Regions from separate parts of the Kluyvera sp. CHPC 1.2972 genome, predicted to be linked through region 2. Evidence: predicted binding sites of a transcription regulator. Region 2 holds the regulator's gene; each other region holds the start of a gene.
The links. The regulator Fur, encoded in region 2, represses iron uptake genes when iron is present. The targets are predictions, from matches to a motif close to ATAATAATGAGAACNACTATCAA.
Positions count from the first base shown of each region.

Region 1 (4,216 bases), on a different contig from region 2:
AATAATTAAACACCAGATGATGTACGGCAATAACAGCCGCGCCCATAATTAATGGTCGCCAGTCTCGCCATGCCAGCAGCGCAGAGAGCAATACAAACACCGAGAAGTGGTATTCGGTTTCACCACTACCCAGTTGAATAAGCAGCGCGGAATAAGCCATCATAATAAAGGCGTAGACCAGCCGGGTAATTAATCTGCCGGGAAAAAGGAGCGTCATCAATGTGCCCAGTACAGAAAGCAGCGTTGCCGCCAGCAGCGCCAGGCTGAGGTCATCGTTCATCGCCCCGACGCCTAGCGAAACGCCCCACATCACCCAGGCCAGCACCATCAGCAGCCGGTCCGCTCTGCGGCGAATAGAGGATAAAGAGAACAGATCCTGAGACAGCCCGTTGGGCTGCCACAACGTCATTATTGCCATGATATATTCCGCCCGCGCAGGTGTCATTTCACATCATATTATTGTTAGCGTTCAGAATTAAGCGTAGAGGGGTTATTTATCGCTAGCCAGTATATTGTTAGAAATATACCGACAAGATTAAGCCGCACTTAATTTTATTTAACAGCGGGTTGGAATAGATAAGACTTAAGGGAAATATTATATTGCCGGGGCAATAATAACGGATGGCGCAGAACGCGCCATCCGGGATACTTATTTTTTCGCGACGGTTTCTTCGCCAACGAGGCCAATCTTCAGATAGCCCGCCTGGTGCAGGGTATCCATGACCTTCATCATCGTTTCGTAGTCCACGGTTTTATCCGCGCGGAAGAAGATGGTGGTATCTTTCTTACCTTCCGTGAGCGTATCAATCGCCGTCACCATGTTGTCGTCGGTGATAGGATCATTGCCGAGGAACATCGATTTGTCCGCCTTCACCGACAGATAGACCGGTTTATCCGGGCGAGGCTGCGGTTGGCTGGATGACGCTGGCAGATTCACTTTGACATCGACGGTTGCCAGCGGCGCGGCAACCATGAAGATAATCAGCAGTACCAACATGACATCGATAAACGGCGTCACGTTGATATCATGCATTTCGCCATTATCGTCCAGATTTTCATTAAGACGCATTGCCATGGGGCGTTAACCTACTCGTAATTTCTGGGCGGTACGCACCGGATGTACGCCGCTGGCGCTGAGGTCCAGGTCACGGCTTTGCAGCAGCAGAACCTGCGCCGCAACGTCGCTCAGGTTGGCTTTAAAGCCGCCAATCAGACGCGCAAAGATGTTATAGATGACCACCGCAGGAATCGCGGCGAACAGACCAATCGCGGTCGCCAGCAGCGCTTCTGCAATACCCGGCGCCACAACCGCCAGGTTAGTGGTCTGGGTCTGGGCGATGCCGATGAAGCTGTTCATGATACCCCATACGGTACCAAACAGGCCGACGAACGGGGAGATAGCACCGATGGTCGCCAGGAAGCCGTTACCACGGCCCATATGACGACCCACGGCCGCCACGCGACGTTCCAGACGGAAGCCGGTACGTTCTTTAATGCCTTCGTTATCTTCGGAACCCGCAGAGAGCTCCAGCTCGTTCTGCGCTTCGTTGATTAACTGGGAGCTCAGGCTATTGGCATCAAATGCGCCTGCCATTTCAGTCGCCTGATTCAGAGAACGCGCATCCGCTAACAGTTTCTGTTCGCGCTTGAGGCGGCGCTTATGGGAAAGAAGCTCAGCACCCTTGCTGAAGAAAAGAGCCCAGGTGACGACGGATGCCAGTATCAAGCCAATCATGACCACTTTAACCACGATGTCGGCATGATGATACATACCCCAAACGGAGAGATCCGCCTGCATCAAATTATTACCCACTGTGTATCTCCAGGACATAAATCACAAATTCTGAGCACAATAATATCAAAACATCGTCGAATTGATAGTAGTTCTCATTAGTATTTACATATTGACCCAAATCACACTTATTTTCCTTGCGCTTACGCAGTAAAAAAGTTTTCAGCCGGTTTTTTAGCAAAATTTTCTGCTGTTCGCGCAGGTAACGGTAGATCCCACGCGCAATCGTGTTAATTTAGCCATCCAGACGTATAAAAATAGGCAGATAAAAAATGGCAGACAAGCACCTCGATACCGCGCTGGTTAACGCCGGACGCAGCAAAAAATACACTCAGGGATCGGTGAACAGCGTCATTCAGCGCGCCTCCTCGCTGGTGTTCGACACCGTCGCCGCCAAAAAACATGCGACCCACAACCGCGCTAACGGCGAACTGTTCTACGGCCGTCGCGGCACCCTCACCCACTTCTCATTGCAGGAAGCGATGTGTGAGCTGGAAGGCGGCGCTGGCTGCGCGCTTTTCCCATGCGGCGCGGCAGCGGTCGCCAACACCATTCTGGCGTTTGTGGAACAGGGCGATAACGTGCTGATGACCAACACCGCCTATGAACCAAGCCAGGACTTCTGCACCAAAATTCTCGGTAAGCTGGGCGTCACCACCAGCTGGTTCGACCCGATGATCGGCGAAGGGATTGCCGAGTTGATTAAGCCCAACACCAAAATCGTGTTCCTGGAATCCCCTGGTTCTATCACCATGGAAGTGCACGATATTCCGGCCATCGTTGCCGCCGTGCGCCGCGTCGCGCCTGAAGCGATCATCATGATCGACAATACCTGGGCGGCGGGGATTCTGTTTAAAGCGCTCGATTTCGGTATCGATATTTCTATTCAGGCCGGCACCAAATACCTTATTGGCCATTCGGATGCGATGGTCGGGACGGCGGTATCTAACGAACGCTGCTGGGCGCAGCTGCGCGAAAACGCCTACCTGATGGGCCAGATGCTCGATGCCGACACCGCTTATATGACCAGCCGCGGTCTGCGTACGCTGGGCGTGCGTTTACGTCAGCATCATGAAAGCAGCCTGAAGGTTGCCGAATGGTTGGCGCAGCAGCCGCAGGTTGAGCGCGTGAACCACCCTGCACTGCCGGGCAGTAAAGGGCATGAATTCTGGAAGCGTGATTTTACCGGCAGCAGCGGCCTGTTCTCGTTCGTGCTCAAAAAACGCCTCAATGATGAAGAACTGGCAAACTACCTCGATAACTTCTCGCTGTTCAGCATGGCCTACTCCTGGGGTGGATTTGAGTCGCTGATTCTGGCGAATCAGCCGTCCGAGCTCGCCAGCATTCGTCCGGAAGGAAAAATCGATTTCACCGGCACGCTGGTGCGCGTCCATATCGGTTTAGAAAACGTTGACGATCTGATTGCGGATTTAGCGGCAGGATTTGCCCGCATCGTGTAACATGGCCTCAGCCCGGTAGCCTAGGCCATCGGGTGGGTTAACACTGTTTTTGATGCGTCGGTCAGGCGCGTCACCGATGTTGAGAACAGTCGGTCCCCGAAGTGATTGACCACCGTCGGCGTAAACCGTTTCCGCGTTGTTGTCAGTAAATCAGAACAGCGCGGCTTCATTTGTTGCGCACGCGATCAAGGTGTTCTTAATCTTTCGGGCGTACAATAAGCAAAAACGCTGTTCCACAGGAATGTTCATGGTCGTTATTCAAGATATTGTCGCCGCGCTTTGGCAGCACGATTTTGCTGCTCTGGCGAATCCGCACGTCGTGGGGGTCGTTTATCTGGTCATGTTTGCCACTCTGTTTCTGGAAAATGGCCTGCTTCCCGCTTCATTCTTACCCGGCGATAGCCTTCTGCTATTAGCGGGCGCGCTCATTGCGAAGGGCGTGATGGGCTACGTCCCCACTATTGCCATTCTGACCGCAGCCGCCAGCCTCGGCTGCTGGCTGAGCTATATTCAGGGTCGTTGGTTGGGTAATACCCGCGTGGTGAAAGGCTGGCTGGCGCAGCTGCCGGATAAATACCATCAGCGCGCAACCTGTATGTTTGACCGTCACGGTCTGCTGGCGCTGCTGGCGGGGCGTTTCCTGGCGTTTGTCCGTACCCTGCTGCCAACGATGGCAGGTATCTCCGGTCTGTCGAATCGTCGTTTCCAGGTGTTTAACTGGCTGAGCGCGCTGTTGTGGGTTGGCGTGGTGACGAGCTTAGGCTATGCCATTAGCATGATCCCGTTCGTCAAACGTCATGAAGATCAGGTGATGACCTTCCTGATGATTCTGCCCATCTTCCTGCTGGTTGCCGGGCTTCTGGGCACGGTGATTGTGGTGATTAAGAAGAAGTATTGCGACGCGTAATATTGTGTAGCCCGGCCGAGCAGCGCGACGCCGGGAATGGCTTCCGAGCTACCCCGG
Region 1 is NZ_JAPKIB010000004.1:264,682-268,897, reverse strand. Features, by position in the region: gene V6944_RS09570 (methyl-accepting chemotaxis protein) at 1-418, opposite strand, end outside; gene exbD (TonB system transport protein ExbD) at 650-1,075, opposite strand; gene exbB (tol-pal system-associated acyl-CoA thioesterase) at 1,082-1,813, opposite strand; gene metC (cystathionine beta-lyase) at 2,065-3,252, shown strand; gene yghB (DedA family general envelope maintenance protein YghB) at 3,500-4,159, shown strand.
Region 1: the regulator Fur is predicted to act here: its motif matches at 1,875-1,897, upstream of exbB (tol-pal system-associated acyl-CoA thioesterase).

Region 2 (4,216 bases):
GAACTCATTGAAGAGATTCTGATGAGCCAACTGGCCCAACTGCACGGACAGGGGAAAGCCTGAAAAATCCCCCAAAATACACTTTCATGTAGCAGAGTGTGCAGTCCGGCACGATAGCGGTTTCCGCACGCCTCTCTGTTCTGCTATGATTGCCCTTATCTGTGGGCAATAAGCCATCACCATTTCATTAAGTTTCAAGAGGTTATTTTACTCATGGCAATCGTTGGCATCTTTTTCGGTAGCGATACCGGGAACACCGAAAATATCGCAAAAATGATTCAAAAACAGCTTGGTAAAGATGTCGCTGACGTTCACGACATTGCCAAGAGCAGCAAGGAAGATCTGGAAGCATTCGATATTCTGCTGCTGGGTATCCCAACCTGGTACTACGGCGAAGCGCAGTGCGACTGGGATGATTTCTTCCCGACGCTGGAAGAAGTGGATTTCAATGGTAAGCTGGTTGCGCTGTTTGGCTGCGGCGACCAGGAAGACTACGCGGAATATTTCTGTGATGCGCTGGGCACCATTCGCGACATCATTGAACCACGTGGCGCAGCTATCGTCGGCCACTGGCCGACCGCGGGCTATCATTTCGAAGCGTCTAAAGGTCTGGCGGATGACGACCACTTTGTAGGCCTGGCTATCGATGAAGACCGTCAGCCTGAGCTGACCGCTGAGCGCGTTGAAAAATGGGTTAAGCAGGTGGCTGAAGAGCTGCATCTGGAAGACATCAAAAACGCCTGATTATCCTGTGGCGCGATGATAAATCGCGCCGCATTAATAGGTAAAAGCAATTAAAATAATAGCTACAATTTTTTAACTTTTGAGCGCATACCTGTACAATATCTTCTGATTTAGCGCGGTCTCATCGCCAGTTTGTCGGTGAAGCCTCGTTTTTGAAAGCTTAGTTTACCCGGCTCTTGCTGTTTTCATTTCAATAGGGTCATTCTATAATGAGACGCATTAATTCGGGTGCATTCTCTGTGATACTTTCGCTGATGGAAGTTAATCGTTTAGCAACAGGACAGATTCCGCATGACTGACAATAACACCGCATTAAAGAAGGCTGGCCTGAAAGTCACACTTCCACGGTTAAAGATTCTGGAAGTCCTTCAGGAACCGGATAACCACCATGTCAGCGCGGAAGACTTATATAAACGCCTGATCGACATGGGTGAAGAGATTGGCCTGGCCACGGTCTACCGCGTACTGAACCAGTTTGATGACGCCGGTATCGTGACTCGTCACAATTTTGAAGGCGGTAAATCCGTTTTCGAACTGACCCAACAGCATCACCACGATCACCTGATTTGCCTCGACTGCGGCAAAGTGATCGAGTTCAGCGATGATTCCATTGAAGCTCGTCAGCGTGAAATCGCGTCGAAGCACGGTATCCGCTTAACAAACCACAGCCTTTATCTCTACGGTCACTGCGCTGAAGGCGACTGCCGTGAAGATGAACACGCCCACGAAGGCATCGAAAAGTAACCCGATACCATTCGTAAAAAGCCAGTTGCTCACGCACTGGCTTTTTTTATACCCCCGGTTCTTCAGGCGTAAAAAAACCGCTGCAAGCAGCGGTTATTGGTATCAACGTGAGCTTATTTCTGCGGCGCGTTGTTACTGCGAATTTCCTGCCAAATCTTATCGCAGTTTTTCGCTACGGCTTCGTCATTGCCCATCTTTCTGGCATTAATGCATTTCTGGTAGTCGATGACGCGAACGCTTTCCTGATTCGCGAACTGTTCGTGCGCTTTCTCTTGCTTCAGCACGTTCAGTACGCTTTGACAGGCCTGGATTTTATCCGGATTGCCTTCTGCGGTATTAATACAGGCGCTGTAGGCATCCTTCAGCTTGCTATCTTCCTTCGGTGCGGGTGATTGAGCGCAGGCGGTTAACCCGGCGGCCATCAGTGCAACAATAATCAGTTTTTTCATACGATGAGCCTCTTAGCAGCGGCAGAAGTTTCCCCCTGCCGCGTTAGCATCAGAAAATAGTGAACGGTGCGATAACCATGAATTTCACGTCACGCTCATCCTGGAAGATGTTGCCGTAACCGCCGCCCCAGCTTGGGATATCGGAGTGGTTGTCATACTGAGTGAAGTGCAGTTTGAACAGCGTGCCTTTTGCACGGCCATCCTGAACGGTGTATGCCACATCGAGGCTGTAGGCAGACTCTTTGATCTTGTTGTTCTTGTCGTAGTACGCATCCGGGTTCATCTGCCAGGTCGCTGGCTTAGCATCCCATGCGTAAACGTAAGAAGCACCCACCGCCCAACCCGGCAGATCCCAGTTCTTCAGGTCATACATGGTGCCGAAGAAGACCGCTTTTTCGCCGTTGGCGTTGAAGTCAGAGCGGTTATCCCACCAGATATCCAGACGACCGTTAGAGGATGCGTAGGTTGGCGTCATACGCTGCAGGAAGTAACCCTGCTGACCTTCTGCTTTAACCCAGGTCCCTTCCAGACGGAAGTCGAACACTTCTTGCAGTTTGTAGCCGAAGGTTAACGCCTGCAGCCACGCGGTGCCGTCATAGATATCGTTGACGCCGTGATCGCTCACCTTGTCACGCGTACCGTAGAACTGGTAGCTGGTGGTCAGCGGACCGCCAGGGATATCAAATTTGTAGCTACCTTTGGCGAAGTACTGATCGATATAGCCTTCTGCCTGACCAAATGCGGCTTCCAGCACCAGGTCATTTTTGAAATCGTATTTCGCACCGATGGAGTGCAGGTAATCGACTTTGGTCTTCTTATCGTTCTGATAGAAGTTGTCCATTTCAAGGTGCCATGGCGCCTTGTAGTTGTTCGTCCACATGTAGGAGAAGCTCAGCGCGCCAGCATCACCGTAGTCGAAGTTAGCACCGGCTTCAGCACCCTGATAGGTACCAGGCATGAAGCTCCAGTGTGGTGCCAGCAGCGTTTGGCCGGTTGGCTGGATGTAACCCGCACGAGCCCAGGCTGGCCCTAATTTAAATTTGGCTGCCGCTTTGTACAGGCTGATACCGCTCTTATCGCCGCTGTAATCTTCGCTGTAGCCTTTGTTCTTAGAGGACAACGCAATTTCGTTCGGGTGACCACTTTCGCTACTTTCAGCCATTTCAATCGCGGTGAACGCCGCAATATCAATACCGAACATGTCAGCGGCATAGCCAGACTGGAAGTCGAGGTTGGCGTTCCAGGTGGAGTGGGAAAGGTTGGTTTTATACTTATCGTGATCGGTTACATCTTTACGGTCACGCTCACGCTGCCAGTAATAGACTCCGCCGGTCAATGTAGAATCGTCGATGAAGCCTTCTGCTTTTGCTTCCGGAGTCATCATAAAGCCTGACATTGCTGTCACACCGGCGATAGCCAGCGCCAGCGTACTACGTTTGCCACTAAACGTACGCATAGTTATATCCTCTTTGACTTTTAAAAATGCCGCTGCAAAGCAGAAGGCAAAAAAATAAAAACTGATAAAAAAGGTACTGCTAAGAAATTGTGTTTCACTACACGTACAGACTATTTTTCGCGACGCGAATTATCAATCCTTTTCCGCAACGAGAGTGCAGGATTATGACAAAGCGCACATATTTGGTTTCTGTTTGTAACAGAGTGCGTTATTGCAACATTCCCGTGCCAAGCCTTGTCTGGCCTGAGTGAAATGTGAATGAGACCGTTTACATTTAATTTCTGTAACATGCGGGACTAAAAGCGTGGGGATACTTAGAGGTAGAATAATTGCATTAATTCGCTTCGCGAAACTATAAGAGGTCGTATTTTTTCATCCGAAAGTAACATTGTCATCCAGTGAAAGTGATCCCCTAACGACAGGCAAAAAAAAACGCCGCAAGCGCGGCGTTTTTATCAGGGCAAGGAATTAACCTACCCAGGTATCACGCAGACCGACGGTGCGGTTAAAGACCAGCTTCTCAGCGGTGGTATAACGGCTATCGAGGCAGAAGTAACCCTCACGCTCGAACTGGAACGCTTTACCGGCCTCAGCGGCCTGCAGAGACGGCTCAGCATAGCCCTGCTTGATAACCAGTGACTCTGGGTTCATCACCGACAGGAAGTCTTCTGCCGCACCTGGGTTTGGCACGCTGAAGAGACGGTCATACAGACGAATTTCAACCGGCAGCGCATGTGCCGCGCTCACCCAGTGAATCACGCCCTTCACTTTACGGCCATCTGCTGGGTCTTTGCTCAGGGTATCGGCATCGTAGGTACAGAAG
Region 2 is NZ_JAPKIB010000007.1:177,552-181,767, reverse strand. Features, by position in the region: gene ybfE (LexA regulated protein) at 1-63, shown strand, start outside; gene fldA (flavodoxin FldA) at 214-744, shown strand; gene fur (ferric iron uptake transcriptional regulator) at 1,036-1,488, shown strand; gene chiQ (ChiQ/YbfN family lipoprotein) at 1,602-1,937, opposite strand; gene chiP (chitoporin ChiP) at 1,987-3,393, opposite strand; gene glnS (glutamine--tRNA ligase) at 3,862-4,216, opposite strand, start outside.

Region 3 (4,216 bases), on a different contig from region 2:
CCCGAACCTGCTGCCAGCCTACTTTGCCGAAGACGATCATCCAGAGATGGACAAATTCGTGGTGAAGCCGATCTTCTCCCGCGAAGGCGCGAACATTTCGATAGTCGAGAACGGTAAAACCATCGAGCAGGTGGAAGGGCCGTACGGCGAAGAAGGGATGATCGTGCAGCAGTTCCATCCGCTGCCGAAGTTTGGTGATAGCTACATGTTGATTGGCAGTTGGCTGATTAACGACGAGCCTGCCGGAATTGGCATTCGTGAGGACAGAGCGCTGATCACTCAGGATCTGTCACGCTTCTATCCCCACATTTTCGTCGAATAATCGTTAACCGATTAGCACCGACAGCATACTCAGGGAGCCCATTTCGATACCGTCTACCGGGATCGTGATGGGCTCTTCGCCATCCCAGGCACCCAGCACATAAAGCAGCGGCAGGAAGTGATCCGCCGTTGGGTTCGACAGCGAACCGCCCTCATGCGCCAGATAGTTCACCAGCGGATGCTCTTCTACCGGCCCTTTCCAGCTCAGATTCGCCTTCACATAATCGTTAAACGACGTGGCCCACGGGTAAGGCGTTGAATCGCCATGCCATTTCGCCGTACGCAGGTTGTGCACCACGTTACCGCTGGCCACCAGCATAATGCCTTCATCGCGCAGGCTCGCCAGCTTACGTCCGATCTCAAAGTGCCAGGCTGCTGGCTTCGTGCTGTCGATACTCAACTGCACCATTGGGATGTCCGCATTCGGGTACATCTTAATCAACACGCCCCATGAGCCGTGGTCAAAGCCCCAGGCCTCTTTATCCAGCGCCACCGGAACCGGTGCCAGCAGTTCAACCAGCTGTTGCGCCAGCGCCGGGGAACCCGGAGCCGGGTAATGGGTATCGTACAGCGCCTGCGGGAAGCCGCCGAAATCGTGGATCGTTTTCGGGGTTTCCATCGCCGTCACGCCCGTGCCACGAGTGAACCAGTGCGCGGACACCACCACAATGGCTTTTGGACGCGGCAACGTTTCACCCAGATGCCGCCAGGTACGGGTATAGAGGTTATCTTCCAGTACGTTCATCGGGCTACCGTGACCTAAAAACAGTGCTGGCATTCGGCTACGAGACATGATGTTATCCTTCCAGAGGGCATAATTTAATAACACCACATTAACCCGTTTTGAGTGAGGATAAACTCAGATAAGCGTGATGATGATCTTCAGAAAATTTGAATGTAAGGATGAAGTAAAGAATAGCGTCGCCTCTCGCCACGGCTGACGATTTTCAATATCATGAATGATAATCATTATCATAAGGAGTAAGCGATGTCGGTACCGCTGATTCTGACATTACTGGCAGGAGCTGCCACCTTTATCGGCGCCATACTCGGGGTGATCGGGCAAAAGCCGTCTAACCGGGTACTCGCCTTCTCGCTCGGCTTCGCCGCTGGCATTATGCTGCTGATCTCATTAATGGAGATGCTGCCCGCCGCGCTCGGCACGCCGGGAATGTCGCCGGTGTTGGGCTACGGCATGTTTGTCGTCGGCCTGATTGGCTACTTTGCGCTCGATCACGCCCTGCCGCATGCGCATCCGCAGGATCTGATGCAGAAAAACACTCAGCCGCTGCCGCGCAACATTCGCCGTACCGCCGTGCTGTTAACTCTTGGCATCAGCCTGCACAACTTCCCCGAAGGTATCGCTACCTTCGTCACCGCCAGCAACAACCTTGAGCTAGGCTTCGGCATTGCGCTCGCCGTGGCGCTGCACAATATTCCTGAAGGTCTGGCGGTTGCCGGGCCGGTCTACGCCGCCACGGGCTCAAAGCGCAAAGCGGTATTCTGGGCAGGAATTTCCGGCATGGCGGAAATACTGGGCGGCGTGCTGGCGTGGGCGATTCTTGGCAGCATGGTGTCACCGGTGCTGATGGCCTCGATTATGGCGGCGGTCGCCGGGATTATGGTCGCCCTTTCCGTCGATGAACTGATGCCGCTGGCCAAAGAGATTGACCCTAACAACAACCCCAGCTACGGCGTGCTGTGCGGCATGTCGGTCATGGGGATGAGCCTGGTGATTCTGCAATCGATGGGCATTGGCTAACGTCAGGCAATAAAAAAGCCCGGTGCGTATCGCAAACCGGGCTTCATCACGTAGGCCGCTAGATTAGCTGGCTTTACGCTCGTGTTCGCGACGGTAGGCTACCAGATCTTCGATGGTCACCAGCGCCATGTTATGTTTCTTCGCAAACTCGATGCACTCTGGCGCACGCGCCATGGTGCCGTCGTCGTTGGTCAGTTCACACAGCACGCCTGCTGGTTTGAAGCCTGCCAGCGTCACCAGATCGATAGTCGCTTCGGTGTGACCGCCACGGGTCAGCACGCCACCCGCCTGCGCGCGCAGTGGGAAAACGTGGCCAGGACGGTTCAGATCGGAAGGTTTCGCGTTGTCGGCAATCGCCGCGCGAACGGTGGTCAGACGGTCAGCGGCAGAAACGCCGGTGGTCACGCCATGAGCCGCTTCGATGGTGACGGTAAAGCCAGTGCCGTAAGCGCTGGTGTTGTTTTCTACCATCATTGGCAGATCCAGCTGTTTACGACGTTCGTCGGTGAGACACAGACAAACGATGCCGCTACCGTGACGGATAGTCAGCGCCATTTGTTCAACGGTCATGTTTTCGGCGGCAAAGATCATGTCGCCTTCGTTCTCGCGATCTTCGTCGTCCAGCACCATCGCACCGCGACCTTCGCGCAGAGCAACAAGCGCGTTTTCAACGCGTTCGAACGGAGTACCAAAAGAGGAAAGTAGCGTCTGATTCATGGTAAAAAAACCTCATTAATATTATGGTTACCAGAATCAGGGCAGTCTTAGGAGTGCCGATATAACGGCAAATAGATAACGCGAGCGGGTGCTTAACCCAACTGAATCGTTACTCTCTCCCATCCGGACTCTAACCGTCGGCCCCGGAATTACACCGGATCTGCTGACCTTCCCATGTTCATAGGAAGCGCTCGCGGGCTTTCAGCCGTAGCTGATTTACCGCCGGTGGGGAATTTCGCCCCGCCCTGAGAATAAGCGTACTTACTATAACGCCAATGACTATCTTCGGCAATGCATAAGCTTCGAACAATTCTGGTTTATCGCACCGGGATAAGACACTACAATAGCCTTCATGCCGACAGAATCAGGGAACAAGAGATGATCGACCCGAAAAAAATTGAACAAATCGCCCGCCAGGTCCACGAGTCTATGCCGAAAGGTCTGCGTGAGTTCGGTGATGATATTGAGAAGAAAGTTCGCCAGGTTATCCAGTCGCAGCTGACGCGCCTTGATGTGGTGAGCCGCGAAGAGTTTGATGTGCAGACTCAGGTTCTGCTGCGTACGCGTGAGAAGCTGGCGCTGCTGGAACAGCGGATTAGCGAGCTGGAAAACCGTGCGGCGGCACCGGCTGCGGACGATAAAGAGTAAATCGTTGTTGAGTGCCGGATGGCGGCTACGCCTTATCCGGCCTACAAATCGGATGCTCGGGAAGTGGTAGGCCGGATAAGCGTAGCGCCATCCGGCATCAATAGCGCACTACTTCTCGCTATCTTTCTGAATCTTCTTGATAATATTGGTTGTAGAACAACCATCTTCAAAGTTCAGCACCAGCACTTCACCACCGTTCGCCCACACTTCTTCGCTACCGGCAATTTGCTCTGGCTTATAGTCACCGCCTTTGACCAGACGATCCGGCAGGATCCCGGCAATCAGGCGCTGCGGCGTATCTTCTTCAAACGACACCACCCAGTCGACGGACTCGAGCGCACCCAGCACGATCATGCGCTGATCCAGCGGGTTAACCGGGCGAGTTTCGCCTTTCAGGCGCTTGGTTGACGCATCGCTGTTCACCGCGACGATCAGACGATCCCCCAGCTTGCGTGCATTCGCCAGATAGGAAACGTGCCCCGCGTGCAGAATGTCGAACACGCCGTTGGTCATCACCACTTTCTCGCCGCGACGACGGGCAGCGGCAACCGCCTGCTTCAACTCTTCTTCGCTCATCACGCCAAAACCGGTATCTGCACGACCGCGCACGGCGTTTTCCAGTTCGATAGGCGAAACGGTAGACGTACCCAATTTACCCACCACCACGCCCGCTGCGGCGTTAGCAAAGAAGCACGCCTCTTCCAGGGTTTTGCCGGAGGCCAGCGTCGCTGCCAGCACACCGATAACGGTATCACCCGCACCGGTCAC
Region 3 is NZ_JAPKIB010000004.1:228,848-233,063, reverse strand. Features, by position in the region: gene V6944_RS09410 (glutathionylspermidine synthase family protein) at 1-322, shown strand, start outside; gene ygiD (4,5-DOPA dioxygenase extradiol) at 326-1,114, opposite strand; gene zupT (zinc transporter ZupT) at 1,310-2,083, shown strand; gene ribB (3,4-dihydroxy-2-butanone-4-phosphate synthase) at 2,147-2,800, opposite strand; FMN riboswitch at 2,908-3,057, opposite strand; gene ubiK (ubiquinone biosynthesis accessory factor UbiK) at 3,179-3,448, shown strand; gene hldE (bifunctional D-glycero-beta-D-manno-heptose-7-phosphate kinase/D-glycero-beta-D-manno-heptose 1-phosphate adenylyltransferase HldE) at 3,557-4,216, opposite strand, start outside.
Region 3: the regulator Fur is predicted to act here: its motif matches at 1,281-1,303, upstream of zupT (zinc transporter ZupT).

Region 4 (4,216 bases), on a different contig from region 2:
GCCGACAGAATCAGCGGATGCGACCACACTTTCTCCCACACCACGCCCTTGTTGACGAGATTCGCCACGCGCGTCGCCGTCTCTTCCTGATGGTGCTCCACCGCCAGGTTCTCCCCTTCTTTTTCCACCAGATAATCAATGCGCTCGCGCATCGCCGCCAGCCAGTCGGCATCCGCCACGCCGTGGACGATGGTGTAGCCCTGAGTATCCAGTTCATGTTTCATTGTCGCTGACAGTTCGCCACTCGCGCCCAGCGCCTCCAGCCAGAATGCCGCTTGCTTGTCCATACCGCCCTCTCTTTTGTTAACCATTTCACAACATATATGAAAAGTTACTGCACGAACGGTCGGCATTCTGTATGAGATAGCTACACAACACTGGATTTTTGTGTACAGCAAAATAAAGTGTGATGAGATTCAAAATCCAGAATAATAACCAGGACATGAGCATGTCAGAGCAATCCCTCGTCCCCGTGCTGGAGCAGCTGCTTGCCCGGCAAAGTGACCTTGTCGTGCGGTTTCCGCAAACCTCACAGCCCGCGCCGGAACTGGCGATGAGCGTATCGTTTCCCCGTTTGGAAATCGTGCTGGAAGGCGAGCTTGCCGACGATTGCCTGAGCGCGCCGCTGGGCCCGCTACAGGCGCTCTATCTGCCCGGCGGACGCTGGAACGCCCCGCAGTGGCAAGGCCCGGCCACCACGCTGAGCATTCTGTTCAGCAAACAGAAACTCGGCTTCAGCCTGCAGCGGTATGACGGCAAAAAATTCGTGGAGATTCGTAAGCAGCACGTGGCGCGGCTGGGCCCGCGGGTAGGATCGTATCTGCTGCTGGCGATGAACGAACTGGCTATTCGCCCGGTGATGCCCACAGCGCAGATCGTGCTAAGCGGGCTGCTGAGCCACTGTATCGATCAGCTTACCCATCTGGCGGATACGGTGAGCAAGAGCAAAGAGCTGTTTCTCGCCGTTCAGGAGTATATCGACGAGCACGCCGCCGAGGCGCTCAGCCGGGAGACGGTGGCGAAGAAGTTCCACATTACGCCGAACTACCTGTCGCACCTGTTTCAGAAGTCCGGTTCGGTGGGATTCAATGAATATCTGACCGCCGTACGGCTTGAACTGGCAAAGAAATTACTGCGTGGATATGAGATGAAAATCAAAGAGATAGCCCATCACTGCGGCTTTGAAGACAGCAACTACTTCTGCCGAATTTTCCGCAAGCACACGGCGCGTTCGCCGTCGGAGTACCGCCGTCACTGCCGCACGATGTAGCTATTTTTTCGGGCGATATTTTTCCGGCAGCGCCGGCACCGGACGCCGGTCGTCAATCAGATGGCGGATGGTCAAAATCGGGTGACGCCACAGCATACGCGGGCCAGCCCAGCGCATAATCTGCTTCATCTCTTCGCGTTTGGCGGGCTGATAGCAGTGCACCGGGCACTGCTTACAAGCCGGTTTTTCCTCGCCAAACACGCATTTATCCAGTCGTTTATCGGCATAGGCATTCAGCGCCTGGTAGTGCTCTGCATCGTCCTGCGCCTGCGGGCAACGTTGCTGATAAAGCGCAATCATACTGCGGATGGTCCGTTTCTCACGGTCGATGCGTTTGCCTGCCATAGCCTGTTCCTCACCAATAAAGATGCATTAATAATACACGTTTAATAGTGCTTTCGCAGCCGCTTTATGCCTCGTGCTTGTCCACGTGGCCCAGCGGTTTTTCCGGGAAGCAGACGTCGCGCACCCGGCGTTTCAGCTCGGCGGCATCCGGGAAGCCCTCGTCGCGCTTGCGGTCCCAGATAAGTTCCTCGCCGACGGTAATGGTAAAAATCCCGCCGGTGCCGGGCACCAGGGTCACCGAGGCGATATCGGTGCTGAAAGTGTGCAACAGCTCCTGCGCCATCCAGCTGGCGCGTAGCATCCAGTTGCACTGGGAGCAGTAGGTGACCGTAATAGCGGCTTTCTGCGTCATAGTATTCTCGCGATGAATCAAAGGACTAATTGTAATCAAATTGTTGCATGCATAGAGATTTATTTGCAAACTTTATTGCAAATGATAATTCCTATCATTACCATTCGCATCACATTAAACGGAGTCGTTCGAAGCGCTTAGGGAAAAGCCGACTTCTGGAAGTAGCAAGTGAGCCAATACTAATAACGATGAAAGGCATGGCAACTATGTACAAATCCATTCAATCAGAGGCGTGGTGCAAGAAAAGCCTACTGGTAACCTCTTTGCTTGCAGCGATTTATCAGACTTCTGCCGTTGCGGCTGACACACAGGACAAAACTGCGGCGGTAGACAGCGCCGAGCAGATGACCGTCACAGCGCCCGCACCGGTGCTGAAACCGGGTAGCCAGCACGCCATTAGTGCGCAGGAGCTGCAGGACAAAGGAGCCAACGACTTTGGTTCCATCATGCGCTATGAACCTCTGATTGGCGCGACCGGCTCCAGCGGCGGCTCCGGCAACGGCAAAAGCGGCTTCGACCGCGGCGGCTACACCGGCTACAACATTCGCGGGCTCGAGAGCAACCGCGTCGGTATCGACGTGGACGGTATCGCCCAGCCGAACGCCACCGGCCGTAGCTACGTTAGCCGCGCCGGCCAGAACACCTTCGGCATTGGCCGCGACTACATTGACCCGTACATGTACGGCAGCGTCGATATTCAGTCCGGTGCCACCGATACCGAAACCGCCAACTCTTCTATCGGCGGCAACGTCTCCTTCCAGCCGAAATCGGCGGACGACTATCTGCACCCGGGCAAAACCAGCGCCTTTAGCTACCGCAGCGGTTACGACTCTGCTGACCGCAGCTGGCACAACGGCCTGACGGCGGCAGGCGGTGATGAAACCCTGCGCGGGATTTTCGTCTACAGCCGTCGTGATGGTCAGGAGACCACCACCAATAGCTCAAGCGTCGACGCTTTCCCGGCAAACTGGCACTCTGACGCATTTATGACCTCGGGGATCTGGCAACCAAACGATCAGCATAAACTGACCAGCACCCTCGACTACTACCATAAAACCAACCATACCCATTATGACGTCTGGAACGACAGCGGCAGCAAGACCATTGGTAACGCGCAGCAGACCAGCCAGACCCGTCGCTGGGGGCTGAGCCTGAAAGATGACTGGACGCCGATGAACGACTTCATCGACAGCATGTCCACCAAGGTGTACTACCAGCACACCGAAGCACACGACCAGACCTACATGCCGGACAGCTTCACCAATACCATGGAAACGGTCTACTCGAACTACGACACCGACACCTGGGGTATGCAGACGGCATTGGCAAAAACGCTTGGCCGCCACGACCTGAGCGCTGGCTTTAACGCCAGCACTACCAAAACCCAGCGTCCGTTCAGCCAGTCGCCGGTTCCGAGCGTCTTCACCGAGATTATGCAGCCGGAAGCAGACAGCCGTGAGTACACGGTAGCTGGCTTCCTGCAGGATCAGATCAACTTCGATCTCGACAGCCATAACCTTGCGGTGATCCCAGGCATTCGCGTGGTGCATCAGTCCACCAAGCCGGAGAACCTTAGCAGCCTGACCACTAACAGCACGGTGCTGACGGAGTCGTCGGTTTCTAAGCTGTATGGCAAAAATTCAGATACTCAGGCGCTGCCGTCACTGACCTTCCAGTACGACGTGACGCCGCGCCTGATGACCTATTTGCAGTACAAACGCGGCGCGGAGTTCCCGAACACCAGCCAGCTGTACGGTTCATGGAACCTCGGTTCCAGCTACGCGGGCCGCGGCCAGTACGCGCTGATCGGCAATACCGATCTGAAAACCGAGACCAGCGACAACTTCGAATGGGGTATGAAGGGCGAGGTGACCGAAGGGATCACCATGCGTACCGCGCTGTTCTACAACAGCTATAAAAACTTTATTGCCTACACCCGTTACACTCGCTCAAACAACCCGAGCCAGTTCACTAACGTACCGTCAAACATCTACACCATTTATCAGGCGGAAAACCGCGATAAAGCCTATATCTACGGCGGTGAAATCAGCGCGAAGTTCAACTTCGGCACCTGGTTTGAGCAGGTTGATGGCCTGAGCGCAACTCTGGCCTACGGTTACAGCGAAGGGCAGTCGAAATCCAGCTACTACGGCGACAAATATGTCGACCTTGATAGCGTTGCGCCAATGAAAGCCATCGTCGGCGTGGCGTGGGATGATCCGTCCAAAGTTTACGGTACCGCGCTGACC
Region 4 is NZ_JAPKIB010000005.1:80,370-84,585, reverse strand. Features, by position in the region: gene V6944_RS10625 (phytanoyl-CoA dioxygenase family protein) at 1-287, opposite strand, end outside; gene V6944_RS10620 (helix-turn-helix transcriptional regulator) at 449-1,270, shown strand; gene V6944_RS10615 (nitrous oxide-stimulated promoter family protein) at 1,271-1,615, opposite strand; gene V6944_RS10610 (SelT/SelW/SelH family protein) at 1,680-1,967, opposite strand; gene V6944_RS10605 (TonB-dependent receptor domain-containing protein) at 2,174-4,216, shown strand, end outside.
Region 4: the regulator Fur is predicted to act here: its motif matches at 2,049-2,071, upstream of V6944_RS10605 (TonB-dependent receptor domain-containing protein).